Regions from separate parts of the Streptomyces lydicamycinicus genome, predicted to be linked through region 2. Evidence: predicted binding sites of a transcription regulator. Region 2 holds the regulator's gene; each other region holds the start of a gene.
What was found. The regulator HrcA, encoded in region 2, represses chaperone genes, less so after heat shock. The targets are predictions, from matches to a motif close to TTNGCACTCNGNNNNNCNGAGTGCNAA.
Positions count from the first base shown of each region.

Region 1: the regulator HrcA is predicted to act here: its motif matches at 5,708-5,734, upstream of groL (chaperonin GroEL).
Region 3: the regulator HrcA is predicted to act here: its motif matches at 8,308-8,334, upstream of groES (co-chaperone GroES).

Region 1 covers NZ_BBNO01000001.1:101,279-111,763, reverse strand. The annotation lists gene TU31_RS00515 (response regulator transcription factor) at 1-303, shown strand, start outside; gene TU31_RS00510 (sensor histidine kinase) at 300-2,000, shown strand; gene TU31_RS00505 (hypothetical protein) at 2,026-2,217, opposite strand; gene TU31_RS00500 (hypothetical protein) at 2,214-2,723, opposite strand; gene TU31_RS00495 (hypothetical protein) at 2,975-3,433, shown strand; gene TU31_RS00490 (hypothetical protein) at 3,430-3,699, shown strand; gene groL (chaperonin GroEL) at 3,956-5,581, opposite strand; gene TU31_RS00480 (cold-shock protein) at 5,893-6,096, opposite strand; gene TU31_RS00475 (MoaD/ThiS family protein) at 6,520-6,798, opposite strand; gene thrC (threonine synthase) at 6,882-8,165, opposite strand; SAM riboswitch class I at 8,183-8,343, opposite strand; gene TU31_RS00465 (glucosyl-3-phosphoglycerate synthase) at 8,515-9,477, shown strand; gene TU31_RS00460 (alpha,alpha-trehalose-phosphate synthase (UDP-forming)) at 9,566-10,485, shown strand, end outside.
Region 2 covers NZ_BBNO01000004.1:488,739-499,223, reverse strand. The annotation lists gene hemW (radical SAM family heme chaperone HemW) at 1-829, shown strand, start outside; gene TU31_RS15535 (Uma2 family endonuclease) at 937-1,506, shown strand; gene TU31_RS15530 (DUF3097 domain-containing protein) at 1,484-2,317, opposite strand; gene TU31_RS15525 (MBL fold metallo-hydrolase) at 2,465-3,199, opposite strand; gene hrcA (heat-inducible transcriptional repressor HrcA) at 3,394-4,410, shown strand; gene dnaJ (molecular chaperone DnaJ) at 4,411-5,547, shown strand; gene TU31_RS15510 (nitronate monooxygenase) at 5,644-6,732, shown strand; gene TU31_RS15505 (16S rRNA (uracil(1498)-N(3))-methyltransferase) at 6,729-7,472, shown strand; gene TU31_RS15500 (hypothetical protein) at 7,716-10,193, opposite strand; gene TU31_RS15495 (OsmC family protein) at 10,375-10,485, opposite strand, start outside.
Region 3 covers NZ_BBNO01000005.1:186,337-196,821, forward strand. The annotation lists gene TU31_RS18570 (alpha/beta fold hydrolase) at 1-107, shown strand, start outside; gene tsaE (tRNA (adenosine(37)-N6)-threonylcarbamoyltransferase complex ATPase subunit type 1 TsaE) at 257-781, shown strand; gene TU31_RS18580 (hypothetical protein) at 981-1,220, shown strand; gene TU31_RS18585 (L,D-transpeptidase) at 1,261-1,830, opposite strand; gene tsaB (tRNA (adenosine(37)-N6)-threonylcarbamoyltransferase complex dimerization subunit type 1 TsaB) at 1,970-2,629, shown strand; gene TU31_RS18595 (GNAT family N-acetyltransferase) at 2,626-3,249, shown strand; gene tsaD (tRNA (adenosine(37)-N6)-threonylcarbamoyltransferase complex transferase subunit TsaD) at 3,255-4,394, shown strand; gene TU31_RS18605 (hypothetical protein) at 4,515-4,880, shown strand; gene TU31_RS18610 (class I SAM-dependent methyltransferase) at 4,864-6,114, opposite strand; gene TU31_RS18615 (FtsW/RodA/SpoVE family cell cycle protein) at 6,623-7,975, opposite strand; gene groES (co-chaperone GroES) at 8,481-8,789, shown strand; gene groL (chaperonin GroEL) at 8,925-10,485, shown strand, end outside.

The sequences.
Region 1 (10,485 bases), on a different contig from region 2:
GGTGACCTGGAGCTGGCTCCGGCCGCGCGGGAGGTGACGTACGGGGGTGCGCCGGTCAGCCTGACCCGGCGGGAGTTCGAACTGCTGGAGGTGCTGGTCCGCAACGTGGATGTGGTCCTGACCCGTGATCAGCTCCTGGACCGGGTCTGGGGCTATGACTTCGCGGTGCGCACCGATGCGGTCGACACCTTCGTCAGCTACCTGCGCCGCAAACTGGAGGCCGGTGGCCGACCGCGGATCGTGCACACGGTCCGCGGCGTCGGCTTCGTCCTGCGCGCCCCCGGGCCGGCGGCAGCGCGATGAGGCTCTCGACCCGGATCGCCATCGCCATGGGCATCGCCGTTCCGCTGCTGGTCCTGGGTTCCGGAGCACTGCTGCTGCGGCTGGTCACCCATGACGTGCACCGCGAACAGGACGCCCATCTGCGGGAACGGGCCGCGGTCCTGCTGCCGCTGGCCAGAGGCCTGCTTCAGGTCGAGGGCACCGGCCGGCCCAGGAAGACGGCGAACCACGAGCGGCGGCTGCTCGGTGCGGGTCTCGACGTGGGGGTCCGGCTCACCGCCGACGGCAACAGCAACGGCGGCATCAGCGGCAATGGCGGCAAGGCCGCGGGCCCGGCCCCGGCGACCGGCACCTCCGATCAGGGCACATCCGATCAGGGAACCTCCGGACCCGGCACCTCCGATCAGGGAACCTCCGGCCCCGGCAGCTCCGATCAGGGCACATCCGGTCCCGGCAACGCCCCGGCCAGTACTGCCACGACGACGCAGCAGCCGGGCCGGGTGGTGGCCGAGGCCGGTCCACAGCCGGACGATGCGGTGGCGCTGCCGCCCCCCTCGTTCGACCCGGTGACGGTACGGGCCGGGCACCGCACCTGGCGGGCGCTGTCGGTACAAGTCCGCAGCGCCAAGGCGAGCGCTCCGCAGGGCAGGCTGTGGGTGTTCTCACCGGGGTCGGCCGGGAACGCCGAGATCGACACCGTACGGAACCGCATCCTCCTGGTGGTGTTGATCGCGGCACCGCTGGCCGGGCTGCTCTCGCTGGCCATCGCCGAGCGGGCCACCCTGCCGCTGCGCCGGCTACAGCGCCGGGCCGCCGGTCTGGACCCCGGGACCAGCGCGGTCCGGCTGGACCACAGCCGCTCGCGGGTCACCGAAGTCGACGATCTGGCCCACACGCTGCAAACCGTTCTCGCCCGCTACGACGAGCAGGCGACCCGCACCCAGGAGGCGCTGGCCACGGCACGGTCCTTCGCCGCGACGGCCTCGCACGAACTGCGCACGCCCCTGATGGGCATGCAGACCAATCTGGACATCCTCACCGATCATCCGGATCTCTCCCCGGCCGACCGCACGGAGATCCTCGACGATCTGCACACCGGGCACACGCGGCTGATGGGGCTGTTGATCGCGCTCCGGGCCCTCGCCCAGGGCGACTTGGTGGAGGCCGACGCCTTCACCGTCGTGGACCTCTCCGAGGTCGTCGCTCTGGCGGCGGCCGACATACAGCGGCACCATCCCGAAGCCCGGCTCACCACTCACCTCACCCCCGGCCTTCGGGTGCACGCCTGGGAACCGGGCCTGCGGATGGCGGTCGACAACCTGCTCCGCAACGCGGTGGTGCACGGGGGCCGGCCGGGCGCCCCCGTACGGGCCGGGGTGGCGTTGCGGCCGAGCGGCCGGCCGGTGGCCCCGGTCGCCGTGCTGACCGTGGACGATGACGGTCCGGGCATCGCGCCGCAGGAGCGCGAGCGGGTCTTCGAGCGGTTCCGCCGGCGTGCGGACAGTCCCGGTTCGGGGCTGGGGCTGACGCTGGTGGCCCAGCAGATAGCCCTGCACCGCGGTTCGGTGCGGATATCGGACCGTTTGGAGGGGCCCGGCGCCCGTTTCGAGATACGGCTCCCCCGACTCGGCGACACGGACACCGACGACACCCGCACCATGGAACTCCCGCTGCGCCGCGACTGGTTGAGCGACTTCCCAGGCCCGGACCGGCCGTAGTTGCCACGGCCCGCCATGGCCGGCCCTAGTTGCCGCACCACCATGACGGCCCCAGCGCCACGGACACGGACACCGACCCCAGCACCGCGCGCACGGAGACCGACCCCAGCACCGCGGCCACGGAGACCGACCCCAACGCCGCGGACACCATGACCGCCGTAGCCGTAGCCGTAGCCACTGCGGCCGCGACCGTCCGCAGCGCGCCGCCGCCCTTCACGCCGCGCCCGGTCCCCCGCCCCTCGCCCGAGGCGCCCTGGCCACCCGTGCCGTCACCCGGGTCGCGCCCGCCGAGCACGTCACCGAGCGGAACCGGCCGCCGGCCTCGGCGACCCAGAAACCCTCGGCGACCGTGCACGCCTGGACCCGCACCCCGCGACGCCATCTGCGGAAATCGACCTCGACGAGGTCGGCGCCGGGCGGCAGTTGGCCCCACGCCAACGACCAGGGCGCCGCCGCAGGGCCACTGTGCCGGGCACCCCGCAGCGCGGAGACACTGAGCGTGCTCGGGACGGACACATCGAGCAGACCGGCCGCGCTGTGCACCTCCAGGGCCGGCCGGCCCGCGGACCCACGGGCGATGCGCAGCAGCCAGCCGCTGAGCGGCAGCCGGAGTTCATTGGGTACGAGGGTGCGCAGCGGCCCCTCGCCGCCGGCCCCGTCCCACGGCCCGCGGCCGCCCGGGAAGGGCGACGGAAGGCCCGTATGCGAGCGCTCGTCCGACATGAGGACACCACCGCATTCCACTGTGTCTCCTGGGGGTTCGACCGGTGCGGTTCTGTACGGCCGCGAGCGTAGGAGCCCTCTTTGTGGTTTCCCTGTGGCCTCCGTCCCGCCGCCCCCGGCCGGACCTGCCTCCCGCCTCACAAGGTCTCCACAAAGACGGCTCCTACCTTCTCCGGCAGACGGCCGGTCCGCCGTACGCCCCTTGGTGCGGACGCGGCCGTGCCCATCGTCGTGAGAAAGGGAACATCACCATGCAGCGTCCCAAGACCGCCCTGACCGGAGCCCTCGCCGGGCTCGCGCTCGCCGGATCCCTGCTGACCACGGCGGCACCGGCCAATGCGGCCGGGAACGATGCCCCGGCCGCCTCTTCGTCCTCCTCCGCCGACCGGAACCACCACGGCGGCGGCCTCTGCTCCCGCGTCTCCAAGGTGGACCAGCGCCTGGCGCGCGCGATCAAGCGGATCGACGGCGACGAGCAGACCCGTGGCTCCCTCGCGCGTCTGGAGAAGCGGGTGAAGAACGCCCGCGCCAAGAAGCACGACGAGATCGCCACGTTCCTCCAGGACCGGCTGACCACCCGCAAGGCGCGGCGGCCTGCCCTCGTGCGGCAGCGCGCCGAGCTCAAGGATGTCGCGGCCTGGTGCGCGCAGCAGAAGGACCACGGCCAGGAGAAGAAGCAGGACAACGCCCCGGAGAAGAGCGGCTCATGAGGCGCTCCCGACGCGCCGCGCTGCTGCTGACGACGGCGGTCGCCCTGCCCGTGCTGGCCGTCACCGGGTGCTCGGGGCCGGCCGGCGGGCAGTCGCCGTCCGGGTCCTCTTCGGCCGGCGGCGGTTCCGCGGCACCACAGGACCCGGCCTCCGCCGCCACCTCCGGCACCTCCGCCGGCGAGGAGAAGCAGATGCTGAAGAAGGTCGAGGAGGCCGAGAAGGCGGCGGACGCCGCCGACTCCGACGCGGCGAACGATCCGCGGTAAAGCAGTAAGCGATCCACGGTAAGCGGTCCGCGTCGGGGAATCCGCGGTGAGGCCCCCACGGCAGGCGGTCCGCAGCGAGCGATCCGCAGCGAGACCACGGCAAGAACCGGCAAGGAACCGGCATCGCCGCTACGGCGCCGGCTTCCCGCCGCGGCAGCAACGCCGCCGGGGCGGCACCCCCTGGAAGGAGGGTGCCGCCCCGGCGTTCGTGTGGACGTGTTGATCCGGGAGGATCAGCGTTCCGATCCGCAGCGGATCAGAAGTCCATGTCACCGCCCGGCATGCCGCCCGGAGCGCCCGCCGCGGCGGCCTTCTCCGGCTTGTCGGCGATGACGGCCTCGGTGGTGAGGAAGAGCGCCGCGATGGAGGCGGCGTTCTGGAGCGCGGAGCGCGTGACCTTGGCCGGGTCGATGATGCCCTCGGCGATCATGTCGACGTACTCACCGGTCGCGGCGTTCAGACCGTGGCCGACGGCCAGGTTGCGCACCTTCTCCACCACGACGCCGCCCTCAAGGCCGCCGTTGACGGAGATCTGCTTGAGCGGGGCCTCCAGGGCGAGCTTCACGGCGTTGGCGCCGGTCGCCTCGTCACCGTCGAGCTCCAGCTTCTCGAAGACCTGGGAGGCCTGGAGCAGGGCGACGCCACCGCCGGCGACGATGCCCTCCTCGACGGCCGCCTTCGCGTTGCGAACGGCGTCCTCGATGCGGTGCTTGCGCTCCTTGAGCTCGACCTCGGTGGCGGCACCGGCCTTGATGACGGCCACGCCGCCGGCCAGCTTCGCCAGACGCTCCTGGAGCTTCTCGCGGTCGTAGTCCGAGTCGCTGTTCTCGATCTCGGCGCGGATCTGGTTGACGCGGCCCTGGACCTGCTCGCTGTCACCGGCACCGTCGACGATGGTGGTCTCGTCCTTGGTGATGACGACCTTGCGGGCGCGGCCGAGCAGTTCGAGACCGGCGTTCTCCAGCTTGAGGCCGACCTCCTCGGAGATGACGGTGCCACCGGTGAGGATGGCGATGTCGCCGAGCATGGCCTTGCGGCGGTCACCGAAGCCCGGGGCCTTGACGGCGACGGACTTGAAGGTGCCACGGATCTTGTTGACGACCAGGGTCGACAGGGCCTCGCCCTCGACGTCCTCGGCGATGATCAGCAGCGGCTTGCCGGACTGCATGACCTTCTCCAGGAGCGGCAGCAGGTCCTTCACGCTGCCGATCTTGGAGTTGACGATGAGGATGTACGGGTCGTCGAGCGACGCCTCCATACGCTCCATGTCGGTGGCGAAGTACGCCGAGATGTAGCCCTTGTCGAAGCGCATACCCTCGGTGAGCTCCAGCTCCAGACCGAAGGTCTGGGACTCCTCGACGGTGATGACGCCTTCCTTGCCGACCTTGTCCATGGCCTCGGCGATCAGCTCGCCGATCTGGGTGTCAGCGGCGGAGATGGAGGCGGTCGAAGCGATCTGCTCCTTGGTCTCCACGTCCTTGGCCTGCTCCAGCAGGGCGGCGGAGACGGCCTCGACGGCCTTCTCGATACCGCGCTTGAGGGCCATCGGGTTGGCGCCGGCGGCGACGTTGCGCAGGCCCTCGCGGACCAGGGCCTGGGCCAGGACGGTCGCGGTCGTCGTGCCGTCACCGGCGACGTCGTCCGTCTTCTTCGCGACCTCCTTGACCAGCTCGGCGCCGATCTTCTCGTACGGGTCCTCGAGCTCGATCTCCTTGGCGATGGAAACACCATCGTTGGTGATCGTGGGGGCGCCCCACTTCTTCTCGAGGACGACGTTACGGCCCTTGGGGCCGAGGGTGACCTTGACGGCGTCGGCGAGCTGGTTCATCCCGCGCTCGAGACCGCGCCGTGCCTCCTCGTCGAACGCGATGATCTTGGCCATGTGAAGTGGTCCTCCCGGACTGGGGTGGATTGCTCCGGACCGCGCTGGCGCCCGCGACGGACGACCTGCGGACCTGTGTGGTTCCTTGCCCCACCGATCCGCGGGCCTCGCCGACCCGGTCCTTCTTTGTCACTCTCACTGGGAGAGTGCTAACGCCAATGATTAGCACTCGTGGGGTGCGAGTGCAAGCGCCGGGAGGGCGTCCCCCACCCGGCTGACGCGCAGACAGCAGACAGCCGGGGCCACACAGCCGAAGGCCCGTACCCCCCTCAGGGGTACGGGCCTTCCTCACGCAGCAGTCGGTCGGCGCCTCAGCCGGCCACCCGGACCATGTCCGCCTGCGGCCCCTTCTGGCCCTGCGAGATCTCGAACTCGACCCGCTGACCCTCCTCAAGGGTGCGGTAGCCGTCCATCTGGATCGCGCTGTAGTGGACGAAAACATCCGCACCACCGTCGACCGCGATGAAGCCGTACCCCTTCTCCGCGTTGAACCACTTGACGGTGCCCTGAGCCATGCCTAACTCCCCTATTACTGGCCCTTGCGCAGGACCGCACTCCGCGGACCCGGGTCAGACCTCACCCCGCGAAAGGCCCGTGGGGTGTGCGCCGGAACGCGTCGACCGCCGCTGAATGTATCTGCACAGATGCCCAGAGCAACAGGTCAATCGGACGAGAATTCCCGCGCCGAAGAATCGGCAATATGCGGCGAAATCCCAGTTCTCCAGGGCAAGTCGGGCCGGGCATAGGGCACCTAGGCGACAAATACCGCCCACACTTTGGCCACAACTGATCGCGAACACATATGCGTTCGGCACGCGCACGGTGATATCCGGAGGGGGATCACCCCAATGGTATCTCCTTTCACAACATGGAATTGCCCCGTCCGCTTTCTGGCGGACGGGGCAATTCCGGTCATGCAGGAGAAGAGTTGGCGCAAATCAGCAGCCGCCGGCCACCGCCGGAATGATCGAGATGCCCGCGCCGTCCGGGGTGGGCGTCTCCAGGCCCTGCTCGAAGCGCACATCGTCGTCGTTGACGTACACGTTCACGAAGCGGCGCAGCTTGCCGGCGTCGTCCAGCACACGGGCCGCGATGCCCTGGTGGTTCTGCTCCAGGTCGGCGATCACCTCGGAGAGGGTCGCGCCCTCGGCGGGGACCTCGGCCTGGCCACCGGTGTACGTGCGGAGGATGGTGGGGATGCGGACCTTGACGCTCATGGTTCTGCCTTCCAGGGGTACGGAGTACGAGTTCGTGGGCCGGTCGCGGCCTCGTCCGCCGTATGCCGGACGGGCCGGCGGACTCAGCGGGCCAGGCCGGCCGCGCGGAACGCGTCCAGGTTCGGACGGATCGTGGCCGTGGGCCCGGAGGTCGGGGCGACCGCGTCGAGTGTCTTGAGGCCGTCACCCGTGTTCAGGACGACGGTGGTCAGGGACGGGTCGAGCACGCCGTCCTCGATCAGCTTCTTGGTCACGCCGACGGTCACACCGCCCGCGGTCTCCGCGAAGATGCCTTCCGTCCTGGCCAGCAGCTTGATCGCGTCCACGACCTGCTCGTCGTTGACATCGTCCACGGCACCGCCCGTACGGCGCGCGATGTCGAGCACGTACGGCCCGTCGGCCGGGTTGCCGATGGCGAGAGACTTGGCGATGGTGTTCGGCTTTTGGGGCCGTACGACGTCGTGGCCCGCCTTGAAGGCCGCCGACACCGGCGAGCAGCCCTCCGCCTGGGCGCCGAAGATCTTGTACGGCTTGTCCTCGACCAGGCCGAGGGCGATCAGCTCCTTGAGCCCCTTGTCGATCTTGGTGAGCTGCGAGCCGGACGCGATCGGGATGACGATCTGGTCCGGGAGCCGCCAGCCGAGCTGCTCGCAGATCTCGTACGCGAGCGTCTTGGAGCCCTCGCCGTAGTACGGCCGCAGATTGACGTTGACGAAGCCCCAGCCCTCGCCCAGCGGGTCGCCGATGAGCTCGGAGCAGAAGCGGTTGACGTCGTCGTAGTTGCCCTCGATGCCGACCAGGTCACCGCCGTAGACCGCGGCCATGACGACCTTGCCGGCCTCCAGGTCGTGCGGGATGAACACGCAGGACTGGAATCCGGCGCGGCGCGCCGCGGCGCCGACCGCACCGGCGAGGTTGCCGGTGGAGGAGCAGGAGAGGGTGGTGAAGCCGAAGGCGCGGGCGGCCTCGACGGCGATCGCCACGACGCGGTCCTTGAAGGAGTGCGTCGGGTTGCCGGAGTCGTCCTTGACGTACAGACCGCCGGTGACGCCCAGCTCACGGGCGAGGTTGTCGGCCTTGACGAGCTTGGTGAAGCCCGGGTTGAGATTGGGCTTGTCGGCCACGTCGGTGGGGACGGGCAGCAGCGGGGCGTAGCGCCAGATGTTGTTCGGGCCGGCCTCGATCTGCTTCCGCAGGCCCTCGGGGTCGCCGCTCGGCAGGTCGTATGCGACTTCGAGCGGCCCGAAACATTCCTGGCACGCGAAGATCGGGCCGAGCGGGAAGCGCTGTCCGCACTCGCGGCAGGACAGAGCTGCGGCGGGGCCCAGAGCGACGGTGGGGGTGTTTTCGGTGACTTGCACAGCCATGGAGGCGAGGCCCTTTCTCCTCATCTTCCTCGCGGCGAATCTCGCCACGAGACGGATTTGGCACCTTCCCTAGCCGGGAGCCTCACGCGCGCGGGACGTCAGCGTCCTGGCGGCAAGACCGGCTGGAGGGTTGCCGGGGCTTCAACGGGCCGTATCCCTCTGCCCCTCTGGATGAGCGGTATGGCGCTGGGCTGAACCCAGGCGTTTGTGGCGCGGGGACCCCGACATGCGACGGTCATCCGCGTTGTTCAAGACTGTAACCGAAGGCACTGACAGTTGAGATAGTCGTCCGAACCGCGAGATGGATCACACAGGCCGCTGATCGGGCGGCGACCGAGGAGTCGTAAACGTGCTGGAAGAGGTCGAGAGCTGGCTGACCAGCCACTCCTGGTCCGCCGCTGACCGTCCGCTGGGGCAGCTGCTGGAGGCGAAGCGCCAGACGGGCCGTACGGTCAGTGTCGTCCTGCCCGCGCTCGACGAGGAGGCCACGGTCGGGGCGATCGTGGCGGTGATCCGTGCCGAGCTGATGACCGAGACCGTTCCCCTGGTCGACGAGCTGGTGGTGCTGGACTCCGGCTCCACCGACCGCACCGCCGAGGTCGCGGCGGCGGCCGGCGCCCGGGTCGTCTCCCGCGACAGCGTCCTCCCCCGCCTGCCCGCGCTGCCCGGCAAGGGCGAGGTGCTCTGGCGCTCCCTCCTGGCCACCACCGGCGACATCATCTGCTTCATCGACGCCGACCTGCGCGAATTCTCCGCCGCCTTCGTTTCCGGGATCGTCGGCCCGCTGCTGACGGACCCGGACATCCAGTTCGTGAAGGCGATGTACGACCGTCCGCTGGAGACCGGCGACGAGGGTGCCGGGGCCGGCCAGGGCGGCCGGGTCACCGAGCTGGTCGCCCGCCCGCTCCTCAACCTCCACTGGCCGCAGCTGGCCGGCTTCGTCCAGCCCCTGGGCGGCGAGTACGCGGCCCGCCGCGCCCTCCTGGAACGGCTGCCGTTCCCGGTCGGCTACGGCGTGGAGCTCGGCCTGCTCGTCGACTCCCTGCACACCGTCGGCCTCGACGCGCTCGCCCAGGTCGACGTCGGCGTGCGCAAACACCGCCACCAGGACGGCCAGGCCCTCGGCCGGATGGCCGCCGCGATCTACCGCACCGCCCAACTACGCCTGACCCGCGGCCACTTGGTCCGCCCCCGCCTCACCCAGTTCGACCGCGGCGACGAGGGCTTCGTCCCCCGCACCACGGACGTGGACACCGAGGAACGCCCCCCGATGGCCGAAATCCCGGAGTACGCGGAGCGGCGGGCGGCGTGAGCGCACCGAGCGCCGGGCGCGCCGCCCGCGCCGCCCCTTGACCGCTTCCGTACGTTTGCGCGGATCTGTGGCGGGTTACTTTCGCGACATGGTCTCCGAGCGCAGTGCGGTGCAAGCAGGTGCTGAGGTTCTTGTCGCGTCCAATCGCGGGCCGGTGTCCTATGGCCTGGCGGAGGACGGGGCGCTGATTGCCAAGCGAGGTGGTGGCGGGCTGGTGTCGGGGCTTTCCGCTATTGGGCCCGAGACCGACGCGGTGTGGGTGTGTGCCGCGCTCGGCGACGGGGACCGGGAGGCCGTGCGGCGGACGGGTGGTGTGCTGGAGCCGGGTGATACGGGTGGACAGCGTGTCCGGATGCTGGACATTCCGGCCGAGGTGTATGCCGCCGCCTACAACGGCGTCGCGAATTCGGTGCTGTGGTTCGTCCACCACATGCTCTACCAGACACCGCTGGAACCGGTCTTCGACGCGGAGTTCCGGGCGCAGTGGGCGGCGTACGAGACGTACAACGCGGCCTTCGCCGACGCGCTGGCCGAGGGGGCGGCGCCCGGCGCGGCCGTCCTCGTGCAGGACTACCACCTGGCGCTGGTGCCCGGCATGCTCCGCGAGCGCCGCCCCGACCTGCGCATCGCGCACTTCTCCCACACCCCGTGGGCCCCCGCCGAGTACTTCGCGATGCTGCCCGACGACATCCAGCGGGAGCTGGCGCTGGGCATTCTCGGTGCCGACCGGGCGAACTTCCTCACCCGGAGGTGGGCCGAGAACTTCGTGGCCTGCGCCGAGGCCGGGCTCGGCGGGCAGTGCGAGCGCGTATGGCCGGAGGACGGGGCGCCCGGCGTCGTCGCGCTCGTCCCGGAGCGCAAGGCACGCACGACCTGGATCGGGGTGCACGGCCTCGGCGCCGACGCCGATTTCCTGCGCGAGCGCGCGCACCGCCCCGACGTCGAGGAGCGGATGGCGGCGCTGCGCACCGAGATCGGCGGGCCGGGACGCCGGACCATCGTCCGGGT
Region 2 (10,485 bases):
GTCCGTCGACCCCCGCTACCTCGACGAACTGCGCGCGGGCGGCTTCAACCGCGTCTCCTTCGGCATGCAGAGCGCCCGGCAGCACGTCCTGAAGATCCTCGACCGTACGCACACCCCCGGCCGCCCCGAGGCCTGTGTCGCCGAGGCCCGCGCCGCCGGCTTCGACCACGTCAACCTCGATCTGATCTACGGCACCCCGGGCGAGACCGACGACGACTGGCGCGCCTCCCTCGACGCCGCGATCGGCGCCGGCCCCGACCATGTCTCCGCCTACGCCCTGATCGTCGAGGAGGGCACCCAGCTGGCCCGCCGGATCCGCCGCGGCGAGGTCCCGATGACCGACGACGATGTGCACGCCGACCGCTACCTGATCACCGACGAACGCCTCGCCGCGGCCGGTTTCACCTGGTACGAGGTCTCCAACTGGGCCACCACCGACGCCGCCCGCTGCCGCCACAACGAGCTCTACTGGACCGGCGCCGACTGGTGGGGCGCCGGCCCCGGCGCCCACAGCCACGTCGGCGGCGTCCGCTGGTGGAACGTCAAACACCCCGGCGCCTACGCCCAGGCCCTCAGCGAGGGCCGCTCCCCGGGCGCCGGCCGGGAACTCCTCTCCGACGAGGACCGCCGCGTCGAACGCATCCTCCTGGAACTGCGGCTGGCGGACGGCTGCCCGCTGGACATCCTGGCCCCGGCCGGGGCGCGGGCGGCGGCGCGCGCGCTGGCCGACGGCCTCCTGGAGCCCGCGCCCTACGAGGCCGGCCGGGCCGTGCTGACCCTCCGGGGGCGGCTGCTGGCGGACGCGGTGGTGCGGGATCTGGTGGACTGATCACTCAACGGAGTGATCTCTGCGCAGGACCCGGCCACACCGGACCGCTCCGTCCCTAGCGTGCTGTCACAGGATTCAGCCGGTACGGAGGGACGGGCGGTGACGGCATGCATGATCGAGCCCTTGACGAGTACTTCGCGGAGTTCGAGCCTCCGGAGGGCCTCAGGGCGGAGTTACTACGCCGCGAAATTCTGCTGACGGGAGGGACGGACATCGTCCACAACCGGATCGTCAGCGATGTCACGGACCAGATTCCGCACGACCGCTGGCACAGATTCGCGACACAGCACCTGTCGTTCCCGGGGGAGCTCAGCAAGCCGCAGCCCGACCTCGTGGTGATGGAGCGCGGACGATGCGAGGGTTCCGGATGGCTGGTACCCGCTTCGGACGTGACGCTGTTGCTCGAGGTGGTTTCCCTGCGCAGCGCCGACCGCGACCACGGCCTGAAGCGCTCCATCTACGCCGCAGGGGAAATCCCCGCGTATCTGATCGTCGACCCGTATGACGCCCGCTGTGTACTGCTGTCGGAACCGGCCGGTGCGGGAGAGGAAGCCGACTACGAGGTTCAGCGCACCGTCTCGTTCGGTGCTCCTCTCCGCGTCGACGCCCTCGGCCTCAAGCTGGACACCTCCCGGTTCGGAACGCTTCCTGCCGTCACACGTCACCGCCGGCCGTGACGAAGTCGATCAGCTCCTCCACCCTCCCCAGCAGCGCCGGCTCCAGGTCCTTGTAGGAGTGCACGCAGGAGAGGATCCGCTGCCAGGCGGCGCCCGTGTTCTCCGGCCAGCCCAGTGCCCGGCAGACGCCCGTCTTCCAGTCCTGGCCGTGCGGAACGGTCGGCCAGGCCGGGATGCCGACCGAGGACGGTTTCACGGCCTCCCAGATGTCGATGTACGGGTGGCCCACCACCAGCGCGTGGTCACCGGTCACCTCGGCCGCGATCCGGGACTCCTTCGAGCCGGGTACGAGATGGTCGACGAGGACGCCGAGGCGGGCGTCCGGGCCGGGGGAGAAGCCGCGGACGATCGCGGGCAGGTCGTCGACGCCCTCCAGGTACTCCACGACGACGCCCTCGATGCGCAGGTCGTCGCCCCACACCCGTTCCACCAGCTCGGCGTCGTGCCGGCCCTCCACATAGATGCGCCCGGCGCGGGCGACCCGGGCGCGGGCGCCGGGGACGGCCAGCGACCCGGACGCCGTACGCGCCGGAGCGGTGGCGGCCGGCCCGCCCTGGGGGCGTACGAGCGTGACCACCTTGCCCTCCAGGAGGAAGCCGCGCGGCTCCATGGGGAACACGCGGTGCTTGCCGAAGCGGTCCTCCAGGGTGACCGTCGGGCCCTGCGCCGTCTTCTCGCAGCGGATCACCGCGCCGCAGAAGCCCGAGGTGACCTCCTCGACGACCAGATCGGGATCGGCGGGCACCTCGGGCGCGGGCCGCTGCTTCTTCCAGGGCGGGGTGAGGTCGGGGCTGTAGTGCCTGTTCTGCATCGAGTGGGGCCTGTTCTCTGCGGGTGGTCGGTGTTTCGGCCGGGGGTCCGGGGGGCGCCCCCGGGGGGATGCAGTCAGGGCGGGGTGAGGTCGGGGCTGTAGCGCTTGCTCTGCATGGGGGCCTGTCCGTGGGTGAGCGGGCGGGGGTCAGGAGGGGGCGACGCCGAAGCGGGCGGCGAGGGCGGCGCGCTGGGCGCGGACGAAACCGGCGTCCACCACGGCGCCGTGGCCGGGCACATACCGCGCGTCCTCGCCGCCGAGGGCCAGCAGCCGGTCCAGTGCGCCGGGCCACCGCTGCGGCAGCGCGTCCGGGCCCGCCTGGGGTTCGCCGGACTCCTCGACCAGATCGCCGCAGAAGACGATCTCCGGGGACCCGCCCCGGCCCGGTACCAGGACCGCGAGATCGTGCGCCGTGTGGCCGGGGCCGACATTGGCGAGCAGCACCTGCCGGTCGCCGAGCTCGACGGTCAGCTGGTCGTGGACGTGGTGGTGCGGGGCGACCAGCAGATCGGCGGCTTCGGCGGCCGCGTCACGGTCGACGCCGTGCCGTACCGCGTCGTGCCGCAGCTCGTCCTTGCCGCGGCGCAGCAGCTCGCCCAGTCCGGCCGCGCCGAAGACCTCGACGCCCGCGAACGCGGCGGTGCCCAGCACATGATCGAAATGCGGGTGGGTGAGCGCGATATGCGTCACGTCCCGGCCCAGCACCCCGCGGATCGCGCGCCGCAGATCCGCGCCGTCGCGCAGGGTCGCGCCGGTGTCGACGATCATGACGCCGGTGGTGCCCGCGATCACGCCGATCGTCTCGTCCCAGCCCGGCATCCGGCGTCTGGCGACACCGTCACCGAGCTGTTCCCAACCGGCCTCTTCCCAAGACGTGTGCATACCGAGACGCTAGCGCCATCGCGATAGCGTTGCCCGACAGATCGACCGAACACGGTCACCGGGCGGGTGCTGTGTGCGGCCGCCCTTGCCGTGTCCGTGCTACTCGGCCGTACACTGGCTCAAGGTCTGGCACTCGGCCCGTGTGAGTGCCAGGAGAGTCGAGACGGCGGACGGCCGGACTGGAGGTGCGCGGGATGCTCAGTGAACGCAGGCTCGAAGTGCTGCGCGCCATCGTCCAGGACTATGTCGGGACGGAGGAGCCGGTCGGCTCCAAGGCCCTGACCGAACGCCATCAGCTCGGCGTCTCCCCGGCCACCGTCCGCAACGACATGGCCGCCCTGGAGGACGAGGGTTTCATCGCCCAGCCGCACACGAGTGCCGGGCGCATCCCGACCGACAAGGGCTACCGCCTGTTCGTCGACAAGCTGGCCGGTGTGAAGCCGCTGTCCAGCCCGGAGCGGCGGGCGATCCAGAACTTCCTGGACGGCGCCGTCGATCTCGATGACGTGGTGGGCCGCACGGTCCGGCTGCTGGCGCAGCTGACCCGGCAGGTCGCGGTCGTGCAGTACCCGTCCCTGACCCGGTCCACGGTCCGGCACGTCGAGCTGCTGGCCCTGGCCCCGGCCCGGCTGATGCTGGTGCTGATCACGGACACCGGGCGGGTCGAGCAGCGGTTGATCGACTGCCAGGCGCCGTTCGGCGAGACCTCGCTGGCGGATCTGCGGGCCCGGCTCAACAGCCGGGTCGTGGGGCGCCGGTTCGCGGATGTGCCGCAGTTGGTGCAGGATCTCCCGGAGTCCTTCGAGCAGGACGACCGAGGCACGGTCTCGACAGTGCTGTCGGTGTTGCTGGAAACTTTGGTGGAGGAGACCGAAGAGCGGCTGATGATCGGCGGCACCGCTAATCTCACGCGCTTCGGGCACGATTTCCCACTGACCATCCGGCCGGTGCTGGAGGCACTGGAGGAGCACGTGGTGCTGCTCAAGCTGCTCGGGGAGGCCAAGGACTCGGGCATGACCGTACGTATCGGGCATGAGAATGCCCATGAAGGCCTGACGTCCACATCGGTCGTCGCGGTCGGCTACGGTTCGGGCGACGAGGCAGTCGCCAAACTCGGCGTGGTCGGACCGACCCGCATGGACTACCCCGGAACGATGGGAGCGGTACGCGCAGTGGCACGTTACGTCGGACAAATCCTCGCGGAGTCGTAAGTGGCCACGGATTACTACTCGGTCCTCGGTATCGGACGCGACGCCTCGCAGGACCAGATCAAGAAGGCCTTCCGTCGGCTGGCCCGTGAGCTGCACCCGGACGTGAACCCGGATCCGAAGACCCAGGAGCGGTTCAAGGAGATCAACGCCGCTTACGAGGTGCTCTCGGACCCGCAGAAGAAGCAGGTCTACGACCTCGGCGGGGATCCCCTCTCGCAGGCGGGCGGCGGCCAGGGTGCGGGCGGCTTCGGCGCGGGCTTCGGCAACTTCTCCGACATCATGGACGCGTTCTTCGGCACCGCGTCGCAGCGCGGGCCGCGCTCGCGCACCCGCCGCGGCCAGGACGCCATGATCCGGCTCGATGTCGAGCTGACCGAAGCGGCCTTCGGCACGACCAAGGACATCCAGGTCGACACCGCCGTCGTCTGTACGACGTGCAGCGGCGAGGGCGCGGCGCCGGGTACCTCGGCGCAGACCTGTGACATGTGCCGCGGCCGTGGTGAGGTCTCGCAGGTCACCCGGTCGTTCCTGGGCCAGGTCATGACCTCGCGGCCGTGCCCGCAGTGCCAGGGCTTCGGCACGGTCGTCCCCACGCCGTGCCACGAGTGCGCGGGCGACGGGCGGATCCGCTCCCGTCGCACCCTGACCGTCAAGATCCCCGCCGGTGTCGACAACGGCACTCGCATCCAGCTCGCGGGCGAGGGCGAGGTCGGCCCCGGCGGCGGCCCCGCCGGTGATCTCTACGTGGAGATCCACGAGCTGCCGCACCCGGTCTTCCAGCGGCGCGGCGACGATCTGCACTGCACGGTCACCATCCCGATGACAGCGGCGGCGCTGGGCACGAAGTGCCCGCTGGAGACGCTGGACGGGGTCGAGGAGATCGATGTCCGGCCCGGTACCCAGTCCGGCCAGTCGATCCCGCTGCACCAGCGCGGGGTGACCCATCTGCGCGGCGGCGGCCGCGGCGACCTCATCGTCCATGTCGAGGTGCAGACGCCCACCAAGCTCGACCCCGAGCAGGAGGAGGCGCTGCGGCGGCTGGCCAAGCTGCGCGGTGAGGAGCGGCCCACGGGGCAGTTCCAGCCGGGGCAGCAGGGTCTGTTCTCGCGGCTGAAGGATGCGTTCAACGGGCGATAGCCCAGGTCGGCCCGGGGTCCGCGGAGGTTCCCCGGGCCCGCTTGGCAGCCACCGCCCCCGTTCGGGGCGGTGCGGTGGGCGTGACACGATGTGCTCATGCCCACCGCACCGACCGATCTCTGCCGCTACCCGATCGTGCAGGCCCCGATGGCGGGAGGCGGCTCCGGACCCGAGCTCGCCGCCGCCGTCTGCGAGGCCGGCGGTCTCGGCTTCCTCGCCGCCGGCTACAAAACCGCCGACGGTATGTACCAGGAGATCAAACAGCTGCGGTCGCTGACCGACCGGCCCTTCGGCGTCAACCTCTTCATGCCGCAGCCCTCACTGGCCGACGGCTCCGTCGTCGAGGTCTACCGCGAACAGCTCGCCGGCGAGGCCACCTGGTACGAGACCGAACTCGGCGACACCGACGGGCCCATCGACGACGGCTACGAGGCCAAGCTCGCGATACTGCGCGAGGACCCGGTGCCGGTGGTGTCCTTCACCTTCGGCTGCCCCTCGCGTGCCGTCCTCGACGCGTTCGCCAAGGTCGGTACGTACACCGTCGTCACGGTCACCACCGCCGCCGAGGCACAGGCCGCGCAGTGGTCGGGTGCGGACGCGGTGTGTGTGCAGGGCGTGGAGGCCGGCGGCCACCAGGGCACCCACCGGGACGATCCGCACGCGGACGGGACCGGCGCGGGGCTGGGGCTGCTCGCGGCGCTCGGCCAGGTCCGGGAGGCCGTGCAGATTCCGATGATCGCCGCGGGCGGGCTGATGCGCGGGTCGCAGATCGCGGCGGTGCTGGCCGCCGGGGCGACCATGGCGCAGCTGGGCACCGCCTTCCTCGCCACCCCCGAGTCGGGCGCCAACCCGCTGCACAAGCAGGCGCTGACCAACCCCCTGTTCACGCATACGGAGTTGACCCGGGCGTTCTCCGGGCGGCCGGCCCGCGGGCTGGTGAACCGCTTCCTGCGCGAGCACGGCCCGTACGCACCGGCCGCCTACCCGGCCGTCCACTACCTCACCTCCACCGTGCGCAAGGCCGCCGCCAAGGCGGGCGACGCCCAGGGCATGAACCTGTGGGCCGGGCAGGGCCACCGGCTGGCGCGGGAACTGCCCGCCCGGCAGCTGGTGGAGGTGCTGGCGGCCGAACTGGACGCCGCACGCGCCGCGTTGCAGCGCACCGCCAACGGAAACGCCTCATGACCGCGCCGGTCTTCCTCGTCGAATCGCTCGCGGGCGTACGGGCCGGCGGCACTCTGACGCTGGACGGGCCCGAGGGCCGGCACGCGGTCTCGGTGCGCCGGCTGCGGACCGGCGAGGAGGTCGTCCTGACGGACGGTCACGGCACCGGCGCCCACGGCACGGTCGCCGCCGTCGAGGGCAAGGACCGGCTCACCGTCGCGGTCACCGAACTCCGCACCGAGGACCCGCCCCGCCCCACGATCACCGTCGTCCAGGCGCTGCCCAAGGGCGACCGCGGGGAGCTGGCCGTCGAGACGATGACCGAGACCGGGGTGGACGCCATCGTGCCCTGGCCGGCGGCGCGTTGTGTCACCCAGTGGAAGGGCGAGCGGGCCGCCAAGGCGCTGGGCAAATGGCGCGCCACTGCCCGGGAGGCCGGTAAGCAGTCGCGCCGGCTGACCTTCCCCGAGGTCGCCGACCCGCTGACGACCAAGCAGGTGGCCGCGCTGCTCGCCGACGCCGACTTCGCGGCCGTCCTCCACGAGGAGGGCAGCACACCGCTCGCCACCGCCGAACTCCCCGCCGAGGGCCGGATCGTGCTCGTCGTCGGCCCGGAAGGCGGGGTCTCCCCGGAGGAACTCACCACCTTCGCCGAGGCCGGCGCCAAGCCCTACCGGCTGGGGAAGACCGTGCTGCGCACCTCGACGGCCGGCACGGCGGCCACGGCGCTGCTGCTGGGGCGTACGGGGCGGTGGAGCTGAGCGCTGCGCTTTGCTTTCGGCCCACGTTTTTGGCTGTCCCGCCGTGGGGGTTGCTCGCCGTGGCGCCTGCGGCGGGCCGTGCCGCTGCGCGGGGCTGTCGGGTGCGGTGACGGGCCTCCGCGGGTGGGGTGCCGGACTGCTTCGCTTTACGTCCGGACACCCACCCGCTCCGGCCCGTCCCCTCCCGTTGGGGGTGGGGAGAAGGCCGGTGGGGGGTGGTGTCGGTGGTTCGGTGCCTGGTGGTCAGGCCGATGGGTGTGTGATCGCGGCTGCTGTCGCGCACAGCTCCGGGAGGGTGCCGGCGAAGGTCGGGAGCAGTTGGAGGGCGACGGCCCAGGCTTCGGGGTCGGTGCCCAGTTGCTCGGCGGTCAGTGCGGTTGCCTGGGTGCGCAGTTCCTGCCGGTCGGCCTTTTTCTCGCGGGAGTTGAGCGCGTGGCGGAGGTGGGACAGCGCCCGGCGTGCGGGGGCGGCATGGGTCAGGAGGTCCTCCGGGGTGAGCGTGCCGTGCCGGAGGGCGAGCTGGGGCCACACGGTGCTGTAGCGGTCCAGCTCCGGGATGTCCGGCAGTAGGGCAAGCAGCAGTTCGCGCGGGCAGTCCGCGCGCTCCGCGAGGTCTTGGGCGGCGCTGGGGGTCAGCCTGCCGGAGCGGTACGCCGCGATCAGCTCGGGCCAGGGCAGCGGGATGCCCTCGCCGGTGAGCTTGTGCGGCTGGCTGCCGTCGTAGCCCGGTGCCTTGTTGAGGAACACCAGCAGCTTCTCCGGGTCCTCCTCCGCGGCCAGGCGGGCGCGCAGCCGGTCCAGGCCGTCCGGGGCGTCGAGCAGCTTCTCGGTCTGCCGGCGGAGGGTGACCGGGAGCCGGTCCATCGCCAGGATCTCGCGCACCGCGTCCGGGCCGCCGCGCTGCCACACGGCCACCAGCAGCCGCAGCCGGGCCGCGGGTATCCGCAGCTTCAGCCGCCCGACGAGCGTGCGCGCCACACCCAGGTCACCGGAGTCCAGGCCGGCGATGAGCCAGTGACGGTAGTGGCCGAGGTTGGTCTCCCGCAGGACGGCGAGCAACTCCTCGGGGACGGCGCGGACACCGCCGCCGCGCAGCCGTCCGGCGAGCATCCGCACCCGTTCCTCCTGGTCGATGCCGCAGTGGAAGAACAGGTTGGCGTCCACCTGCGGTTCGTCGAGATCGAGGAGGTACGCCAGCTTCTCGGGGGAGAGGGCGGTGGTGGCGGCCTGCGCGGCCTGCGCTGCCACCCCGTGGGCGGCGATGACCGCGTCCCGGACGGCCGGCGCCGGATCGCCGTACACCAGGAGATGCTGCACGGCCCGGGCGTCGAAGTGCGGGACGACGGCGATCTGGGCCTCTTCGGAGGCGCACTGGAACAGGTGCAGGAACGCGGCCCGGGACGCCTCGGGGGGAGTGGCCGGGAACACCGCCTCCAAGGGGCGCGGCCAGCTGGTGTTGCGCTTCTGGCGGGAGGTGGCCGAGGCGGCGTCGTCGATGAGCTCGGCGACGCTGCCCCGGGCCCGCCCCATCCGGGCGTAGCACGTCAGCCAGTTGACCGGGTCCGTGCCCAGTCGGTCGAGCAGTCCGGCGAGGGTCTTACGGGTCGGCTCGTGGTCGTAGGGCAGCGAGCCGAGCACCTCCGCGGCCGGCGTCACTTCCGCCAGTACGCGGTCCACCGGCAGCCGGCCCGTACGGAGACCACGCCCGAGGACCTCGTCGAAGGGCACCTTGCCCGCTGCCGCCTCGGGCCCCACCAGCACCTCGAACGGCAGCTCGGCGGCGACCCGCGAGGTGGTCCAGGGGTTGGCGCGGAAGCACTCCATGACGAGCTCCTCCGGGCAGCCTTCCCACCGGCTGAGCTGCAACAGGCCGTGGTCGCCGCGCGCGCCGCGGCGGCGCGACGGCTCGGTCCCGAAGGGCAGCCGGGCGTGCTCGCGGCGGACCAGCTCCCAGTCCAGGGCGGCGGGCCGGGGGCCCGGGTGGCTGCCCTCACGGACCTTCAGCAGGGCCCGCAGCACGGCGGGGTCGGTCCATTCGCCGGCCGGCCGCCGCTCCCTCAGGAACGACTCCGGGTCATCGTCGGCCGCGGCCGCCCGCATCAGATCCAGCAGCTCCGGCCGCCCGAGGTCGAAGTCCTCGATCCGCTCGACACCGTCGGCGAAGGCCGGCAGCGCCTCCGCACCCGCCAGTTGCACCATGGCTATGCAGGCGTCGACCGCGACCGGCAGCGGGAGGAGCCGGGCCAGCTGGACCAGGGTGAAGGAGATCAGCTGGGGGAACGGGCCGGTCAGGGCGGGAAGCAGCTCAATGCTGGTGGCCTCCTCCTGGAGCAGCGGGACGAGGCCGTCCTCGGCCACCCAGCGCGGGTCCGTGACGTCGGCGGCGCGCAGAATCGCCGGCAGCAGATCCGGCAGGTCCCTCGCCCGCCCGGTCCGGCCCGTTCCGATGCGGTAGCGCGCCCGCCACACCGCGCGGGCGATCACCGGATCGCCGGTCTCCGCCGCCCGTAGCAAGAACGCCTCGGGATCGGCGTCCAGCGCGGCACGCAGCGCCTGGCCACCCGGCCCGATCAGGGTCTCCACCATTTCCTCCGGCAGCCCGAACCGGTCGGCCAGCGCGGTCAGCAGCTCCGGGCGCTGCCGCTCGGCGAGCGCATCGGCGGTGTCCGGTGCGGCGAGCCGCAGGGCCAGACGGAGCGGGGTGGCGGGGTGGTGGGTCACGTGCGGGAGTCCCTTCGCGGGGCGGGCGTGCGGAGGTCCACGGAACGGCACCGGGCCCTTCCGCAGCACAAAGATCGTGGCACAGCCCACTGACAACGCGACGGTGCGCCGGACGTGCCCTCAGGGGACGTCCGGCGCACCGCCGTTCACACACGGAGGACCGGCCCGGCCGGCCGCCCCGTCAGATCAGCTCGGCCGCCAGCGTGATGTTCTTGACGCCCGCCAGCGCCTGGCTCACCGGGCAGTTGGCCTTGGCGTCCTGGGCCGCCGCCTGGAAGTCCTCCTCGGACAG
Region 3 (10,485 bases), on a different contig from region 2:
GGCATCTGGTGATGCTGGAGCGGCCCGAGCTGGTCAATGAACATCTGGTGTCCCTGGTGGAACGCGCCGGCGCGGCGGCCCGCAGCTCCCGGCACGCCCGCGCCTGAGGTCATGGCCTGCCGGGGCCTGGCCCGGCAGGCCGGGGCCCCAGCCGGACCAAGGGGTGGCGAAGGGGCGACGGGGACCGGCTGCCGTCCCGCAGGGGCGTCGATGAGGGGTGGCGGCCGGGTGGCGGGCGGGACGTACCATTTGCGGCATGAGCACCACCGGCGCGATGGCGCACATCACCGTCAAGTCCCCCGATCAGATGCAGGAGTTGGGTCGCCGCCTGGCCCCGCTGCTGCGCCCCGGCGACCTGGTACTGCTCACCGGTGAGCTGGGAGCCGGCAAGACGACGCTGACCCGCGGCCTGGGCGAGGGCCTGGGCGTGCGCGGCGCCGTGACCTCTCCCACCTTCGTCATCGCCCGGGTCCACCCCTCGCTGGCCGGCGGCCCCCCGCTGGTGCATGTCGACGCCTACCGGCTCGGCGGCGGGCTGGACGAGATGGAGGACCTGGACCTCGATGTCTCGCTGCCGGAGTCGGTGGTGGTCGTGGAGTGGGGCGAGGGCAAGGTCGAGGAGCTGTCCGACGACCGGCTGCACGTGGTCATCGGCCGCGCCGTGGGGGACGACGGTCCGGCGGTCCTGGAGGCCGACGCGGACGATGTGCGCGAGGTGACGGTCACCGGCTTCGGCGCGCGCTGGGCGGACGCCGGCCTGCCCGCGCTGGAGACCTGCTGACGGCGGGGCGGGACGGCCGCTGCGGCGCCCCGGTCCGGCCCTGGACCCGGCCGGGCGCCCGGTAGTTTCCGACAAGCCGTCGGTAAGATGTTGCGCACCCGGTGCCGGGCGTGGTCACATGGGTGGAGACCCCAGTTAGGTGTGCCTAAGTAGCCAGCCTAGCTTCTGTCGCTTGCCCCAGGAGCCCCGGGAGGCGTCCATGTCGGCCCACCAGCCCTTCCCCCCGTCTGACGGCCGCGAGGACAGCCCCGTCGCGGCGGCCGGGCGCGCCGGCCGCGAGACGCCGACGATGAATGAGCTGCTGGCGGCGTGCGCCGCGGCCAGCGCGGTCTCCACACCCCCCGACGCCGCCGCGGAGGCCCGTCAGGACCAGCCCGCGGAGCCGGAGGCGGAGGAGTCCGAGGAACCGGCGTCCACCGGAGGCCGCGACGCGGCGTAGCCCGTAGGGGCTAAGCGCGGACCGTCCGGGAGCCGTGCGGTCAGGAGACCACGACGACCTTGGTGCCGGTGGGTGCGAAGTCCCACATCGCCTTGCCGTCCGCACGCGACTCACGGATTCCGCCGGTCTTCTTCCCCGCGCCCGGATCGGGCCGCGAGCCGTCCACGGCGGCGCTGAAGCCGACCGTGACCCCGCTGACGCTGGCGAACCGCACCACGTGCTCGATCGCGATCCCGTCCGAGCCCGTGACGCTGACCGACCGCGAGGCGACCGCGTAGGACCCCGGCGGCGGGCTGACGGTGCTCGGCGTGACCGTGAACGTACGCAGCGCCTTGTCCTGCGCGCCGACCAGCCAGACCCGCTTGGCGCCGAGCGAGTAGACGATCCGCTGGCCCTTGCCGGATGCCGCCGGGACCGGGGCCGGAGCCGGGGCCTTGTGCTTCTTGCCCTGCTTGGCCGGGTGCTTCTCGGGAGTGCTGTGCCGGCCGTCGCTGCGGGCCTGGGTGAGGGTGTCCGGGGCGGACGCCGCGGCCTGGTAGCCGAGCACTCCGACCACGACCAGGGCCGCCGTGGTCAGCGCGGTGACGATCGTGCTGCTCTTACCGGGCACCGCTGTGCCACCTTTCCTCCCTCTCCCTGCCGCCGGCGGGGAGTCCCGGGCCTGGAGGCCGGGCTGCTTGCTGCTGGGCTACGGGGGCGACGGTAGCACCGGGAACGGGAACCACCCGTCGAGCCGTAGTCTTAAGGACGTGCTGCTGCTAGCTCTTGACACCGCCACCCCCGCCGTCACCGTCGCGCTCCATGACGGCACCCGCGTTCTCGCCGAGTCCCGCCAGGTGGATGCGCGCCGGCACGGCGAGCTGCTGCTGCCCGCCGTCGACCGGGTGCTGGCCGAGGCCGGGCACAAGCTCGACGCGGTCAGCGACATCGTGGTCGGCGTGGGCCCGGGCCCGTACACGGGGCTGCGCGTCGGCCTGGTGACCGCCGCCACCTTCGGGTCCGTGCTCGGCGTACCCGTGCACGGACTGTGCACCCTGGACGGCATCGCTCACGCCTCCGGCCTGACCGAGCCCTTCGTCGTGGCCACCGACGCCCGCCGCAAAGAGGTCTACTGGGCGCGCTACGCGGATGCCCGCACGAGGCTCACGGACCCGGCCGTCGACCGCCCCGCGGACCTCGCCGACCAGGTGGCCGGCGTCCCGGCCGTGGGCGCGGGCGCGGTGCTCTACGACACGGTCTTCACCGGCGTACGGCGCGAGGCGCCCGAGCACCAGTCCGCCGGCGCGCTGGCGGACCTGGCCGCCCTGAAGCTCGCGGCGGGGGAGGAGCTGCTGCCGCCGCAGCCGCTGTACCTGCGGCGTCCGGATGCCCAGGTCCCCGCCAACTACAAGGTGGTCACTCCCCGGTGAGTTCCCGCCCGTCGTCCGAGTCCCGCACCCCGGCGCCTCCCTCAGACGCTGTCCGGGCGGACCTCCAGTGCGGCGACGACGCCCGGCCGGGGGTCGTGCTGCGCGAGATGCGCTGGTGGGACATAGCGCCGGTGCTGGAGCTGGAGCGGGAGCTGTTCCCCGAGGACGCCTGGTCGCCGGGCATGTTCTGGTCCGAGCTGGCGCACGCCCGCGGCCCGTCCGCCACCCGCCGCTATCTCGTCGCCGAACTGGAGGTGCCGCCGCGTAGAGGCGCCGATGAGGGGCGGCGTGCGGGCCGGCTGGTCGGCTACGGCGGGCTGGCCGCCGTCGACGGCACCGGCGACATCCAGACCATCGCCACCGCCCGGGACCAGTGGGGCAGCGGCCTCGGCGCCCGGCTGCTGACCGAACTCCTGGGCGCGGCAACGGACTTCGAATGCCATGAGGTGCTGCTGGAGGTACGGGTCGACAACCTCCGCGCGCAGCGCCTCTACGAGCGTTTCGGCTTCGAGCCGATCGGTTTCCGCCGCGGCTACTACCAGCCCGGCAACGTCGACGCCCTGGTGATGCGCCGCACCACCCAGACCTCCTCCGAAGCACCCTCCGTACAAGGAACTTGACAACCATGGCTGACTCACGCGGCGGACCGCTGGTCCTCGGCATCGAGACCTCCTGCGACGAGACCGGTGTCGGCATCGTCCGCGGCCACACCCTGCTGGCCGACGCGGTCGCCTCCAGCGTCGACGAGCACGCCCGCTTCGGCGGCGTGGTGCCGGAGGTGGCCTCCCGCGCCCACCTGGAGGCGATGGTCCCCACCATCCAGCGCGCCCTGAAGGACGCCGGGGTCGCGGCCTCCGACCTGGACGGGATCGCGGTCACCGCGGGACCGGGCCTGGCCGGCGCGCTGCTGGTCGGCGTCTCGGCGGCCAAGGCGTACGCCTACGCCCTCGGCAAGCCGCTCTACGGCGTCAACCACCTCGCCTCGCACATCTGCGTCGACCAGCTGGAACACGGTGCGCTGCCGGAGCCGACCATGGCGCTGCTGGTGTCCGGCGGCCACTCCTCGCTCCTGCTGGCGCCGGACATCACCTCCGACGTACGGCCGCTGGGCTCGACCATCGACGACGCGGCCGGTGAGGCGTTCGACAAGATCGCGCGGGTGCTGAACCTCGGCTTCCCGGGCGGCCCGGTCATCGACCGCTACGCCCGCGAGGGCAACCCCGACGCGATCCGCTTCCCGCGCGGACTGACCGGCCCCCGCGACCCGGTCTACGACTTCTCCTTCTCCGGTCTGAAGACGGCGGTGGCCCGCTGGATCGAGGCCAAGCGGGCGGCCGGCGAGGAGGTGCCGGTGGCGGATGTCTCGGCGTCGTTCCAGGAGGCCGTGGTGGACGTGCTGACCCGTAAGGCCGTGCGGGCCTGCAAGGACAACGGTGTGGACCACCTGATGATCGGCGGCGGGGTCGCGGCCAACACCCGGCTGCGGGCGATGGCCGAGCGCCGCTGCGAGGACGCCGGCATCACCCTGCGGGTACCGCGGCCCAAGCTGTGCACCGACAACGGTGCGATGGTCGCGGCCCTGGGCGCGGAGATGGTGGCCCGCAACCGGCCGGCCTCCGCCTGGGACCTCTCCGCGGACTCGTCCCTCCCGGTCACCGAACCGCATGTGCCCGGCGAGGCCCCCGAGGACGCCCCTCACACGCACTCCCACTCCCACGACCATGACCACGTCCACGAGATGAGCAAGCACAACCTCTACTCCTGAGGCCCGGCGAGGACTCGTTTTGTACTTCTTCGAGTCCTCGCGCCGCCCCCGGCCCCACGTCCGGCCCGAGGTCTTACCCTGACTGGAGCACCGAGCGTGCGAGTGGGGAGGCGGCAGGCTGTGGACTGGTTCTGGTGGGTCTTCATCTTCTTCATGGCGGGCGGCTTCGCGAAGGTCGCCGACACCGCCCGCACCGCGCTGCGTACCCGGCACGAACGCAAGATGGAGCGCCTGGAGACCGCCCGCCAGGAGCGGCAGGAGCTGGCCGCCGCCCAGAAGCCGCCGGAGCCGGTGTGCGGGTGCACCCACCACCTCGCCAAGCATGACAAAAAGGGCAAGTGTCATGAGCGGGTGGAGATGGCGGTCGCCTGGGACGCCGACCACAAGCCGGTGCAGTACGAGGCCGGCCAGTGCACCTGCCAGCAGTACATCGGCCCGCGGCCGCTCTCCCAGATCTACGCCGAGGACCTCACCGACCTGGCGTGACCGGGTCCGTGGCCGGGTGCCCCAGCAGCATGGTGGGGGCGCCGGCGACCCGGGTGAGGAAGATCGTGCAGGACGTGCGGCCGCCGCCGAGCTTCAGCTTCTTGCGCAGCTCCTCGGGCTCCACCGCGGAGCCCCGCTTCTTGATCACCGCGATCCCGACCCCGCGCTCCCGCAGCAGCGCCCTGAGCTTCTTGACGTGGAACGGCAGCACATCGGTGATCGCATAGGCGGTCGCGTACGGCGTCCCGACCAGCCGGTCCGCGGTGATGTAGGCGATCGTCGGGTCGATCAGCCGCCCGTCGATCCGCGCCGCGACATCCGCGACGAGATGCGCCCGGATCACCGCCCCGTCCGGCTCGTACAGCCAGTCGCCGACCGGGCCGACCGGCGCCTGTGGCGTGTCGTCGCCGGCGGACGGGTCCGGCAGCCCGGTACCGAGCAGCGAGTCCCCCGCGGGCAGCAGGGTGGCGCGGCGGCCACCGGGCACCGGGCGGGGCACGCCCCCCGCACCGGTCCCGAACCACACCACGGCCTCCTTGACGTCGCCCCCGTCCGAGATCCACTCCGTCTCGGCGTCCTCGGGCAGCGCCTCGTGCGGCACCCCCGGCGCGATCTTCAGCGCCGCGACCGGTGCCTTACGGGCCGCCTCGACGGCCCAGGACAGCGGCGGTGAGTACGCCTCCGGATCGAAAATCCGGCCACCCCTGGCCTTGCTGCGCCGGGCCGGATCGACGAACACCGCGTCATACCCGGCGGTGTCCACCTCCGTCACATCCGCACAGCGCACCTCGATCAACTCCGCGAGCCCCAGCGCCTCCGCGTTGGCCCGCGCCGCCGCACAGGCCAATGGGTCACGGTCGACGGCCAGCACCCGGATGCCGGCGCGCGCCAGCGCGATCGCGTCGCCGCCGATACCGCAGCACAGGTCGGCCAGCGTACGGACGCCCAGCGCGGCGAGCCGTCGCGCACGGTGTGCTGCCACCGTGGCGCGGGTGGACTGCTCCACACCGTTGGGCGTGAAGTACATCCGCCCCGCGTCGGCCCCGAACTTCGCCGCGGCCCGCTGCCGGAGCCGCGCCTGCCCGAGCGCGGCGGAAACGAGCTCAGCGGGGTGCTCCCGCCGCAGCCTTGTGGCTGCCGCCAGCTCATCCGACGGGTCGTGGTCCCGCAGCTCTGTCAGCAGGGCCTGCCCCTCGGGGGTGAGGAGGGCGGTGAGGGTGTCTCCGTCATTCACGGTGTCATTGTCCTCCCACGTTTTTGTCTGTCCCGCCGTGGTGGTTGTTCGCCGTTGCGCCTGCGGCGGGCCGGGTCCGCTGCGCGGGCGTGGGTTCGGGTGATGCTTGCGGTTTCCCGCCGTGGCGCCTGCGGCGGGCTGGGTGGTTGTTGGGTGCGGTGACGGGCCTCCGGGGCCTGGTGTGTGGACTGCTTCGCTTTACGTCCACACACCAGGCCCCTCCGGCCCGTCCCCTCCCGTTGGGGAGTGGGTGACGGTGGGTGGGGGCGTGCCGCCGTCAGCCATAACCGGGCCCTACGAGGTGCACCGGCCCACCTACGCCAACCCCCACCCGCGCAGACCCGTCACCGCACCCGACAGCCCCGCGCAGCGGCCCCGCCCGCCGCAGGCGCAACGGCGAACAACCACCACGGCGGGAAAGCCGAAAACACGGGCCGAAGGCAAAGCGCAGCGGGCCACAAACGGCGAGCAACCACCACGGCGGGACAGCCGAAAACGTGGGAAGAATTCAAACCGGCTCACGCCGCCGCTGCGCGTGATCGCTGATCCGCAGGAGCAGGGCCACCATGAGCCAGTTGGCGACCAGTGAGGAGCCCCCCTTGGCGAGGAAGGGGAGGGCTTTGCCCGTGAGGGGGATGAGGCCGGTGACGCCGCCGGCGACGACGAAGACCTGGAGGAGGAGCGCGCCGGAGAGGCCGACCGCGAGGAGTTTGCCGAAGGGGTCGCGGGCGCTCAGGCCGACCCGGAGGCCGCGCTGGGCCAGCAGTACGTAGAGCATGATCACGGCCATGACCCCGGCCAGGCCCAGCTCCTCGCCGACGGTGGTGAGGATGAAGTCGCTGTTGCCGGCGAAGCCGATCAGTTCGGGGCGGCCCTGGCCGAGGCCGCTGCCGCTGATGCCGCCGCTGCCGAAGCTGAACAGGGCCTGGGCGAGCTGGTCGGACATGTGCTCCGCCTGGCCCGCCTTGGTGAACGCCCGCATCGGGTCGAGCCAGGCGGTGACCCGGCCGTGGACATGCGGTTCGAGGGAACCGACCACGGCCGCGCCGACCGTGGCCATCAGCAGGCCGCACACCACCCAACTGGTGCGGTCGGTGGCCATGTAGAGCATGATCACGAAGACGCCGAAGAAGATCAGCGAGGTGCCCAGGTCCCGTTCGAAGATCAGCACCAGCAGGCTGATCGCCCAGATCGTGAAGATCGGCGCGAGCTGCCGCCCCGGGGGCAGCTGGATGCCCATGACCCGGCGGCCGGCCAGCGCCAGGGCGTCGCGGTTGACGGTGAGATAGCCCGCGAAGAACACCGAGATCATGATCTTCACGAACTCACCGGGCTGCAACGACAGCGGCCCCAGCAGGATCCAGCGCTTGGCGCCGTACATATCGGCGCCGAAGAAGGCCGGTGCCATCAGCAGCACCAGCGCGATCACCATCGTCAGATAGATGTAGCGCTGGAGGATGCGGTGATCGCGCAGCATCAGCAGGATGGCGAGGCAGGCCACCACCCCGATCACCGTCCACAGCAGCTGGCCGTTGGCCGCCTGGGCCGTCTTCAGCCGGGGCGACTGTGCGTAGGTGAGGTCCAGGCGGTGCAGCAGCACCAGGCCGATTCCGGTCAGCAGGGTCGTCAGCGGCAGGATCAGCGGATCGGCGCGGGGCGCGTAGCGGCGCAGGACCAGATGCGGGACCAGCGTCATGAACAGCATGGCGGCGGTGAAGACGGCCAGTCCGCCGGGGAGCAGACCGCCCATCGACAGGCCGGTGTAGGTGTAGCCGAAGACCGCGATTAAAACGACGAGGGCGAGCAGCCGGGCCTCGGTTCTCCGCCGGTCCGGGGCCTGGGCGAGCGCGGCGAACGTCATGGTGCGCTCGACATCCCTCTCCGGCACCCGGGCCTTCCGGGGAACTCTGGTCGGTGCACGCACGGCTTCTCCTCCGCCATCTTGTCGAGGCCGCCGGCCGGCCGGGTGCGGGCCCGGTTCGTCGGCCCGTCAGTCGAGGAAGTAGACGAGGCAGCCGAGGGCGTGGTTGCGAGGGAAGGGGAAGGCATGTCCGATTTGGCGGGAAGCTGCCTGCCTCGTAACCCGCCCCGCCCCCGCTGTAGATGGCCATGATCGCCGAAGCCGGGGCCGCCGGGGAACCGGGGCCGCGGATGGCCGGTCAACCGGCGTCGCGGGAAGAGCTCCCCGCCGCGCTGGCACTCCGCTTGACCGAGTGCTAACCGCGTCATAGTCTCGGCGTTGGCACTCTCCAGTGGGGAGTGCCAGACACAGCGACGGGCAGGTCCGGCACCCGCGACGACGGATCCACCTGGTCGCCACCTCAGACAGTTAACCCCGTGAGATCTCCGAAGGGGGAGGTCGGATCGTGACGACCACCAGCTCCAAGGTTGCCATCAAGCCGCTTGAGGACCGCATCGTGGTCCAGCCGCTCGACGCCGAGCAGACCACGGCCTCGGGCCTGGTCATTCCGGACACCGCCAAGGAGAAGCCCCAGGAGGGCGTCGTCCTGGCCGTGGGCCCGGGCCGGGTCGAGGACGGCAAGCGCGTCGAGCTCGACGTGAAGGTCGGCGACGTCGTGCTCTACAGCAAGTACGGCGGCACCGAGGTGAAGTACAACAACGAGGACTACCTCGTTCTCTCGGCTCGCGACGTGCTCGCGATCGTCGAGAAGTAAGTCACCCAGTTTTGCCGTGATCTGCGCCCCTGGTTCCCGCGTCTAATCAACCCGGGGCAGGGGCGCAGTTCGTTTGAGCGACAGCGGTCCCCACGTCGTGGCCGAGGATCGCAATGAGAGGACTTGAAGCAACCCATGGCGAAGATCCTGAAGTTCGACGAGGACGCCCGTCGCGCCCTTGAGCGCGGCGTCAACAAGCTTGCCGACACCGTCAAGGTGACCATCGGCCCCAAGGGCCGCAACGTCGTCATCGACAAGAAGTTCGGCGCGCCGACCATCACCAACGACGGTGTCACCATCGCCCGTGAGGTCGAGGTCGACGACCCGTACGAGAACCTGGGCGCCCAGCTCGTCAAGGAGGTGGCGACCAAGACCAACGACATCGCGGGTGACGGCACCACCACCGCCACCGTGCTGGCCCAGGCGCTGGTCCGTGAGGGTCTGCGCAACGTCGCCGCCGGCGCCTCCCCCGCCGCCCTGAAGAAGGGCATCGACGCCGCCGTCAAGGCCGTCTCCGACGAGCTTCTCTCCACCGCCCGTCCGATCGACGACAAGTCCGACATCGCCGCCGTGGCCGGTCTGTCCGCGCAGGACAAGCAGGTCGGCGAGCTCATCGCCGAGGCGATGGACAAGGTCGGCAAGGACGGTGTCATCACCGTCGAGGAGTCCAACACCTTCGGTCTGGAGCTGGACTTCACCGAGGGCATGGCCTTCGACAAGGGCTACCTCTCGCCGTACATGGTCACCGACCAGGAGCGTATGGAGGCCGTCCTCGAGGACCCGTACATCCTGATCCACCAGGGCAAGATCTCCTCGATCCAGGACCTGCTGCCGCTGCTGGAGAAGGTCATCCAGGCCGGTGCCTCCAAGCCGCTGCTGATCATCGCCGAGGACGTCGAGGGCGAGGCCCTGTCGACCCTGGTCGTGAACAAGATCCGTGGCACCTTCAACGCCGTGGCCGTCAAGGCCCCCGGCTTCGGTGACCGCCGCAAGGCGATGCTCGGCGACATGGCCACCCTCACCGGTGCCACCGTCATCGCCGAGGAGGTCGGCCTCAAGCTCGACCAGGCCGGTCTGGACGTGCTCGGCACCGCCCGCCGGGTGACCGTCACCAAGGACGACACCACCATCGTCGACGGTGGCGGCAAGGCCGAGGACGTCACCGGCCGCGTGGCCCAGATCAAGGCCGAGATCGAGTCCACCGACTCGGACTGGGACCGCGAGAAGCTCCAGGAGCGCCTCGCCAAGCTCGCCGGTGGCGTCTGCGTCATCCGCGTGGGTGCGGCCACCGAGGTCGAGCTCAAGGAGAAGAAGCACCGTCTGGAGGACGCCATCTCCGCGACCCGCGCCGCGGTCGAGGAGGGCATCGTCTCCGGTGGTGGCTCCGCGCTGGTCCACGCCGGCAAGGTGCTGGAGGGCTCCCTCGGCAAGGAGGGCGACGAGGCCACCGGTGTCGCCGTCGTCCGCCGCGCCGTCGTCGAGCCGCTGCGCTGGATCGCGGAGAACGCCGGTCTTGAGGGCTACGTCATCACCGCCAAGGTCGCTGAGCAGGACAAGGGCAACGGCTTCAACGCCGCCACCGGCGAGTACGGCGACCTGGTCAAGGCCGGCGTCATCGACCCGGTCAAGGTCACCCGCTCCGCCCTGGAGAACGCCGCGTCCATCGCCTCGCTGCTGCTGACGACCGAGACCCTGG